DNA from 2 places in the Kineococcus sp. R86509 genome. Region 1 is predicted to be linked to the other one. Evidence: predicted binding sites of a transcription regulator. Region 1 holds the regulator's gene; the other holds the start of a gene.
What was found. The regulator HrcA, encoded in region 1, represses chaperone genes, less so after heat shock. The targets are predictions, from matches to a motif close to GNTNGCACTCGGNNNNNCCGAGTGCNANC.
Positions count from the first base shown of each region.

Region 2: a site for HrcA is predicted at 2,734-2,762, ahead of groES (co-chaperone GroES). Genes of this name have one in related genera too.

Region 1 covers NZ_JAXHCE010000001.1:919,952-924,359, reverse strand. The annotation lists gene SJY07_RS04415 (LLM class F420-dependent oxidoreductase) at 1-176, shown strand, start outside; gene SJY07_RS04410 (DUF4870 domain-containing protein) at 202-624, opposite strand; gene SJY07_RS04405 (DUF3097 domain-containing protein) at 646-1,512, opposite strand; gene hrcA (heat-inducible transcriptional repressor HrcA) at 1,624-2,676, shown strand; gene dnaJ (molecular chaperone DnaJ) at 2,720-3,841, shown strand; gene SJY07_RS04390 (Gmad2 immunoglobulin-like domain-containing protein) at 3,896-4,408, opposite strand, start outside.
Region 2 covers NZ_JAXHCE010000001.1:1,776,462-1,780,869, reverse strand. The annotation lists gene rimI (ribosomal protein S18-alanine N-acetyltransferase) at 1-154, shown strand, start outside; gene SJY07_RS08455 (CGNR zinc finger domain-containing protein) at 135-596, opposite strand; gene SJY07_RS08450 (alpha/beta fold hydrolase) at 672-1,535, shown strand; gene SJY07_RS08445 (class I SAM-dependent methyltransferase) at 1,525-2,703, opposite strand; gene groES (co-chaperone GroES) at 2,905-3,201, shown strand; gene groL (chaperonin GroEL) at 3,305-4,408, shown strand, end outside.

The DNA.
Region 1 (4,408 bases):
AGGCCGCCGCCGCCGTCCCCGCGGGGTTCCTGGACGCGACCTGCCTGGTGGGTTCCGCGCAGCACGTGCGGAACCGGCTGGCGGACTACGCCGCCGCCGGGGTGACCACCGTGTCGGTCATCCCCCTCGCCGGCGACCTCGAGGCCCGGACCGCGGACCTGCGCGCCATCGCCTGAACCCCGCCCGGCGCACCGGGAGGGGTCAGCGCACCAGGCGGAAGATCAGCGGGTAGCGGTAGACCCGGCCGCTGTTCGCCGCGACGGCCGCGAGGATCGCGAACACCAGGAACACGATCCCCGGTACCCCGAGCAGGACGAAGATCGGCGAGCCGAACCCCAGGGTCACCGCGGTGATGAGTCCGCAGACGATCGACAGGACGATCTCGTAGACGATCACCGAGATCGTCATGTTCAGCGCCTCGGCGCTGTGCCCGCGCACGAACCCGTTGCGGTCCTTGTAGACCAGGAAGACGATCAGCGGCCCGAGGAAGGGCAGCCCGATCAGGGACGCCGCGATCGCGGAGAGGTGGCCGAACATCCCCCACATCCGTTCGTCCGCGGGCGTCATCGGCGCGGGGGAGTACATCGGCGGCTGCTGGGGCGGCGGGTGCTGGGGGTTGCTCACCCTCCGATCCTGGCGCGTCGTTCAGCGGTCGTCCAGGTCGGCCGTCACGAAGTCCACCAGTTCCTCCACCCGCCCGAGCAGCGCGGGCTCCAGGTCGGCGAAGCTGCGGACGGTGCCGAGGATCCGCTTCCAGCCGTGCGCGACGTCGGCCTGGGTGGCGTGCGGCCAGCCGAGCTCGGCGAGGATCCCGTGCTTCCAGTCCTGCCCGCGCGGGATCGTCGGCCACCGCTGCCACCCCAGGCGTTCCGGACGCACCGACTGCCAGACGTCGATGAAGGGGTGACCCAGCACCAGCACGTGCGGGCCCTTGGACACCTGCGCCACGATCCGGGACTCCTTCGACCCCGGCACCAGGTGGTCGACCAGGACCCCGATCCGTCGACCGCGCTGCGGGGCGAAGGAGCGGATCGCGGCGTCGAGGTCGTCGACCCCGTCGAGCATCTCGACGACGACCCCCTCGATCCGCAGGTCGTCGCCCCACACCTTCTCGACCAGCTCGGCGTCGTGCCGGCCCTCGACGAGGATCCGCGAGGCGCGCGCCGTCCGCGCGCCCACCCCGGCCACGGCCACCGAACCGCTGGCCGTGCGGGTGTCCCGCACGGGGGCCGCGGCCTTCGGGGCGACGAGGCGCACGGGCTGCCCCTCGACCCAGAACCCCGGGCCCAGCGGGAAGGTCCGGGTGCGCCCGCGACCGTCCTCGAGGACGACGACGTGGACACCACCGCTCTTCTCCACCCGGACGACGGCCCCGACCCAGCCGGTCTCCACGTCCTCCACGACCAGGCCGTGCACGGCGGGTTCGTCGCGGTGCGTGGGCTTCGGGTTCGTGCGGGCGTGCGGGTCGGAGGACAGCACGTCGCCGCCGTACCGGTCTTCGTAACGGGTCACGCGCGGAACGCTAACCAGACGCGTGTGGCTGACGGGGGAGGCGCGGCCGTGCGGTGACGGCCTAGACTTGGCACTCGAACGACACGAGTGCCAGTGGGGAGAGGGGACGGGATGAGCGACGACCGCAGGCTCGCGGTGCTCCGCGCCATCGTCGAGGACTACGTGTCCAGCCACGAACCCGTCGGCTCCAAGATGCTCGTCGAGCGTCACCAGCTCGGCGTCTCCCCGGCCACCATCCGCAACGACATGGCCGTGCTGGAGGAGGAGGGGTACATCACCCAGCCCCACACCAGCGCCGGACGCATCCCCACGGACAAGGGCTACCGCCTCTTCGTCGACCGCCTCGCCAACGTGAAACCCATGACGCCGGCCGAGAAGCGGGCGATCCAGACCTTCCTCGAAGGGGCCGACGACGTCGACGACATCGTCGACCGCACCGTCCGGCTGCTGGCGCAGATCACCCGCCAGGCCGCCGTCGTGCAGTACCCCTCGCTCTCGCGCGCCGCCGTCCGCCACGTCGAGCTCGTCCCCGTCGGCGGGCGCAGCGCGCTGCTGGTGCTCATCACCGACTCCGGTCGCGTCGAGCAGCGCGTCCTCGACGTCCGCTCCGCCGCCGACCCGGAGTCCCTCGGCCTCCAGCTCGCCGCCCTGCGCACTCGCGTCAACGCCGGGGTCGTCGGCAAACGGCTGCGCGACGCCCGCGACGACCTCACCGACCTCGTCCAGCAGACCCCGCCCGGCGACCTCGCCGTCGCCGCGGAGGTCGCCGTCGCCCTGGGCGACTGCCTCACCGCGGGGCTGGAGGAACGCGTCGTCATCGCCGGGACCGCGAACCTCGTGAAGTCCGGCGCCGACCTCAGCACCTCCCTCGGCAGCGTCCTGGAGGCCCTCGAGGAGCACGTCGTCCTCCTGCGCCTCGTCCAGGAGCTGACCGAGGACGCCGACCGCGGCGGTCTCACCGTGCGGATCGGCGCCGAGAACCTGCACCTCGGTCTCGACGGCACCTCCGTCGTGACCAGCGGCTACGGCAGTGGTTACGGCACGGGCCCGGACACCGTCGTCGCCCGCCTCGGCGTGCTCGGGCCGACCCGCATGGACTACCCGACGACGATGGCAGCGGTGCGTGCGGTGTCACGCTACGTCTCGCGCATCCTGTCCCAGTGAAGCTCGGCCCCGTGATGAAGACCGACAGGAGAACCACGACCTCGTGAGCGACTACTACGACGTCCTCGGCGTCTCCCGCGACGCCTCGGCGGAGGAGATCAAGCGCGCCTACCGCAAGCTCGCGCGCAAGCTCCACCCGGACGTGAACCCCGACGCGGGGGAGCAGTTCAAGGAGGTCTCGCAGGCCTACGAGACGCTCTCCAACCCCGACAAGCGCGCCTCCTACGACCGCGGCGGGTCCATGCCCGGCGGCGGCGGAGCCGGCTTCGGCCAGGGGTTCGGCTTCTCCGACATCATGGACGCGTTCTTCGGCCAGGGCGGCGGGGGCGGTCGGGCGGGAGCTCCCGCCAGCCGCACCCAACGCGGTCAGGACGCGCTCATCCGCGTCGACGTCGACCTCGCCGAGGCGGCGTTCGGCGGCGAACGCTCCATCCAGGTCGACACCGCCGTGCTGTGCACCACGTGCCAGGGCTCCTGCTGCCAGCCGGGGACCAGCCCCCAGACCTGCGACATCTGCCACGGCCAGGGCTCGGTGCAGCGCGTCGTCCGCTCGCTGCTCGGCCAGGTCATGACCAGCGCGCCCTGCCCCACCTGCCGCGGCTTCGGCACCGTGCTGCCCTCGCCGTGCCTGGAGTGCTCCGGTGAGGGCCGCATCCGCGCCCGCCGCCCGCTGACCATCCGCATCCCCGGTGGCGTCGACACGGGCACCCGCATCCAGCTCGCCTCGCAGGGCGAGGTCGGCACCGCCGGCGGTCCCCCCGGTGACCTCTACGTCGAGATCCACGAACGCCCGCACCCGGTCTTCACCCGCAACGGCGACGACCTCCTCTGCACCCTGCACGTGCCGATGACCGCGGCCGCGCTCGGCGCGAGCATCCCGCTGGAGACCCTCGACGGTGACGAGGAGGTCGAGGTCCGCCCCGGCACCCAGGGCGGCGAGGTCGTCACCCTCAGGCAGAAGGGCGCCGAGCACCTGCGGTCCCAGGGCCGCGGCGACCTGCTCGTCACCCTGGAGGTCACGACGCCCCGCGACCTCGACGACGAGCAGGAGGAGCTGATCCGCCGCCTGGCCGAACTGCGTGGCGAGGTCCGGCCGGCCGGCAAGCTCGGCCCCGCCCACCAGGGCGTCTTCTCCAAGCTGCGCGGCCGCTTCTCCGGTCGCTGACCCGCACCGTGATCTTGCTGGGAGACCCAGCAAGATCACGGAACGGGAGGAGGGTCAGGGGATGGTGACGGTCTTCGTGTCGCCGACGGGGCCCGCACCCTCGCCGTCGGACTCGTCGGGGGCGAACACCGACAGGGTGTAGGTCCCCGCCGGCACCGCCGCCGTGAACGAGAACTCCGCGAAGGTGCCGTTCGCGCCGGCCTGCACGGAGTCCCGAGCGACCTCCGCGCCCGCGGCGTTCGTCAGCGTGTAGAGCAGCGTCCCCTCGAAACCTGTCCCGACCCCCTTCACCGTGACCGAACCGGCGCTCGGGGACACCGAGGTGATCCACGCCGGGGCCTGCACGTCGGCTTGCGGCGCCCGCGACAGCGACGCCGGGACGCTCGTCCCGAACACCGACTGCCCCGCCTTGCCGCCGACCCGCAGCTCGATCGGCTGGTCGTCACCCGCCGCCGCCGTGACCGTGTAGACGAGCTGCTGCAACGCCAGGGTCGCGTCACCGGTGGAGCCCGACGCCGCGGAGGCCGCCACGTCCACCACGAGCTTGCCGCCCGACTCGCTCACCGT
Region 2 (4,408 bases), 860 kb from region 1:
TCTGCTGCTGGAGGTCCGCGCCGACAACACCCCGGCGCAGAACCTCTACCTCAGCGAGGGTTTCGTCCAGATCGCCCGCCGGGCCCGCTACTACCAGCCCGACGACGTCGACGCCCTGATCCTGCGGGCCGACGTCAGGCGTCCTGGGAACTGACCCGCGAGTGGTGGCGGCGGGCCTTCATCCGGTTGCCGCACACCGCCATCGAGCACCAGCGTCCCGTCCCGGCCCGGGAGCGGTCGACGAAGAACAACCGGCACTCGGAGTTCGCGCAGGGCCGCAACCGCCCCGGGCGCTCGCGTTCGAGGGTGTCCCAGGCCAGGACGGCGCGCACCACCGACGGGTTCGTGCCGGTCGTCCGCAGGACGCGCTCGATGCCCCGGGGGCCTACGGAGGCCGTCCAGGTGACGCCGACCAGCAGTTCCTGCAGCAGGGACGCGTCCCCGTCGCCGCGGACCACCGACTGCAGCAGGTCCCGCGCCCGCACCAGGGCGGGTCGTTCGCCCGCGTCCGTGGTGAGCAGGTCCTGCGGCCGGCCGTCCACCACCGGGGTGCTGTTCAGCAGGCCGAGCAGCAGTTCCTCGTCCGGATCGGTCATCTAACCTCCCTTATCGACTTGACAGGTTAGCAGTGCTGGGCAACTCTAACCGCTCCAGACCACGAAAGGGGTTAGATGATGACCACGCACCACCGCTACGCCGAGGTCGACGGGTTCCAGCTCTTCTACCGGGAGGCGGGCGCTCCCGACGCGCCCGTGGTCGTGCTGCTGCACGGCTACCCAACGAGCTCGTTCATGTTCCGCGAGCTGATCCCCCGCCTCGCCGACCGGTACCGGGTCATCGCCCCCGACCTGCTCGGGTTCGGGCTCTCCGACGCCCCCGCGGTCGAGGAGTTCGACTACTCCTTCGCCGCACTCGCGGACCTCACCGGCCGCCTGCTGGACCGTCTCGGCGTGACCCGGTTCGCGGTCTACGTCCAGGACTACGGCGCCCCCGTCGGCTGGCGCCTGCTGCTGGAGCGCCCGGACGCCGTCACGGCCGTCGTCAGCCAGAACGGCAACGGCCACGAGGCGGGATTCGTCGAGGAGTTCTGGGCGCCGATCTGGGCGCACGGCGAACTCCGGACGCGCGAGACGGAGGAGGCGCTCCGCCCGGCGCTGGGCGTCGACGCGATCCGCTGGCAGTACACCCACGGGGTTCCCGACCCGAGCGTGGTGAGCCCGGACACCTGGCACCACGACGCGGCCGCGCTGGCCCGTCCCGGCAACGACCGGGTGCAGTTGGCGTTGTTCGCCGACTACGCGAGCAACGTCCCCCTCTACCGACACGTCCAGGAACTCCTGCGCGCCCGGGGGATCCCGCTGCTGGCCGTGTGGGGGCGCGACGACGAGATCTTCGGGCCGGCCGGGGCCACGGCGCTGGCCGAGGCGGTCGGCGGAGAGGTCCGACTCGTCGACGGCGGGCACTTCCTGCTCGAGAGCGCCCTCGACGAGGTCACCGACCACGTGCGGGAGTTCCTCGCCCGCGTCACGGGGTGACGGGTTCCACCACCAGCACGCTCTGCTTCCCCGCGATCCGGGTCAGCACGATCGTCGCGGTGCGCGAGCCCTTGAGCGCCAACTGCCTGCGGAACTGGTCCGGGTCGACGGCCGTCCCGCGCTTCTTCACGGTCAGGGTTCCGACGTCGAGTTCGCGCAGCCGGGCGCGCAGGGGCTTCAGCCCGAACGGCATGACCTCCAGCACCCGGAACGCCCGGGTGAACGGCGAGGTCCGGGACGAGTCCGTGCTCACGTAGGCGATCGTCTCGTCGACCAGTCGCCCGTCCAGGTCGGCCGCGACCTTCGCCACCAGCCCCGAACGGATCACCGCCCCGTCGGGTTCGTGCAGGAACTCACCGACCGGCCCGACCGGGGCCACCGGGAGGTCGACGTCGTCGATCTCGTGGGCGGTGGCACCCCGCACGACGCGGGCGCTGCGCACGAGACCCGGCCGGGCCAGCGGTCCGCACCACAGCGCGCACTCGACGACCTCCCCGTCCACCGACGTCCACTGCGCCTCGGCGCCGGCCGGGACCAGCTCGTGCGGCAGACCGGGGGCGAGCTTCGCACCGGTCGCCGGGACCCGGGCGGCCGTGGCGAGGACGAAGGAGAGCGGGGGAGAGGTCGCCTCGGGGTCGAAGAGGCGCCGCCCCCCGGAGGTCCGCCGCGCCGGGTCGAACCAGGCGCCGTCCCCGGGACCGAGCTCGTCGACGACCCCGGCCGTGACGTCCGCGCAGCGGACCTCGCGCCCCAGGTTGTGCGCCGCCACCGCGACCGTCGTGGGGTCGGCGTCGACGGGCAGGACGTCGAGCCCGGCGTCCAGGAACGCCAAGGAGTCCGCGCCGATCCCGCAGCCCAGGTCCGCGACCCGGTGCACCCCGGCGGCGGCGAAGCGGCGGGCGTGCTCGGCCGCCACCACGGCACGGGTGGCCTGCTCGGCGCCGGCCGCCGTGAAGAGCAGCCCGTCCGCTCGGGGCCCGAACTTCGCGGCGGCCTTCGCGCGCAGTCGCGACTGCGTCGTGGCGAGCGCGGCGAGGGCGGGATCGTGCCCCGCGCGGCGCAACCGGGCGGCCAGCGCGACGGGGTCCTCGCCGGCCGTCCCCGCCAGCTCGGCCAGCAGGGCCCGTCCCTGCGGGGAGGTCAGGGCGTCGACGTCGGAAACGTTCACCCGGTCGATGCTGCCAGGAGGGGCACCGGATCTGGCACTCACCCGCCCTGAGTGCTAGCGTCTTGCGCAGCGTCGGTGGCACTCCCCCCTGGAGAGTGCCAACCGGGGCAGCGGCCGTCCGGCACCCGCGACGACGGTCGTCCGCTCCCCGAACCGACCGTCCGTGCCAGTTCGCTGAAGCAGAAGGGGAGGGCCGCACCAGTGTCGGTCTCCATCACTCCGCTCGAGGACCGCATCGTCGTCAAGCCGCTCGACGCGGAGCAGACGACCGCATCCGGTCTCGTCATCCCGGACACCGCCAAGGAGAAGCCCCAGGAGGGCGAAGTCCTGGCTGTCGGTCCGGGCCGCGTCGACGACAACGGCAACCGCGTGCCGATCGACGTCGCCGTCGGCGACAAGGTCATCTACTCCAAGTACGGCGGCACCGAGGTCAAGTACGGCGGCGACGAGCTGCTGATCCTCTCGGCGCGCGACGTGCTCGCCAAGGTCGCCAAGTAAGCGACTGACAGGTCCAGACGCCCCGGGCGCCCGCACTCCGGGTGCCCGGGGCGTCTCCTGTTCCCGCCCCGAAGCTCGCCACTGAACGGAAAGGTCCGCACACATGGCCAAGCAGCTGCTGTTCGACGACACCGCCCGCAAGGCGCTGGAGCGTGGCGTCGACGCGCTCGCCAACGCCGTCAAGGTCACCCTGGGGCCCAAGGGCCGCAACGTCGTGATCGACAAGAAGTGGGGTGCGCCGACGATCACGAACGACGGCGTCACCATCGCCCGCGAGATCGAGCTCGACGACCCCTACGAGAACCTCGGCGCCCAGCTCGCGAAGGAGGTCGCCACCAAGACGAACGACGTCGCCGGTGACGGCACCACCACCGCGACCGTGCTCGCCCAGGCCCTCGTGCACGAAGGTCTGCGCAACGTCGCCGCCGGTGCGGCCCCCTCGGGCCTCAAGCGCGGCATCGACAAGGCCGTCGACGCGGTGAGCGAGAAGCTCCTGTCGATGGCCCGCGAGGTCGACGGCAAGGGTGACATCGCGCACGTCGCGACCATCTCCGCCCAGGACGCGAGCGTCGGCGAGCTGCTGGCCGACGCGTTCGACAAGGTCGGCAAGGACGGCGTCATCACGGTCGAGGAGTCCTCCACGACCGCGCTGGAGCTGGACTTCACCGAGGGCATGCAGTTCGACAAGGGCTACATCTCCCCGTACTTCGTGACCGACGCCGAGCGCCAGGAAGCGATCCTCGAGGACGCCTACGTGCTGGTGCACCAGGGCAAGATCTCCACGGTCCAGGACCTGCTGCCGCTGCTCGAGAAGGTCCTCAAGGCTTCCAAGCCGCTGCTGATCATCGCCGAGGACGTCGACGGCGAAGCGCTGTCGACCCTCGTCGTCAACAAGATCCGCGGCACCTTCAACGCCGTCGCGGTGAAGGCTCCCGGCTTCGGGGACCGCCGCAAGGCGATCCTGCAGGACATCGCCACCCTCACCGGCGCGCAGGTCGTCGCCGAGGAGGTCGGCCTCAAGCTCGACCAGATCGACCTCGACGCGCTGGGCACCGCCCGCCGCATCACCGTCACCAAGGACGACACCACCATCGTCGACGGTGCCGGTACGTCCGAGGACATCTCGGGTCGCGTCGCCCAGATCAAGGCCGAGGTCGAGCGCACCGACTCCGACTGGGACCGCGAGAAGCTCCAGGAGCGTCTGGCG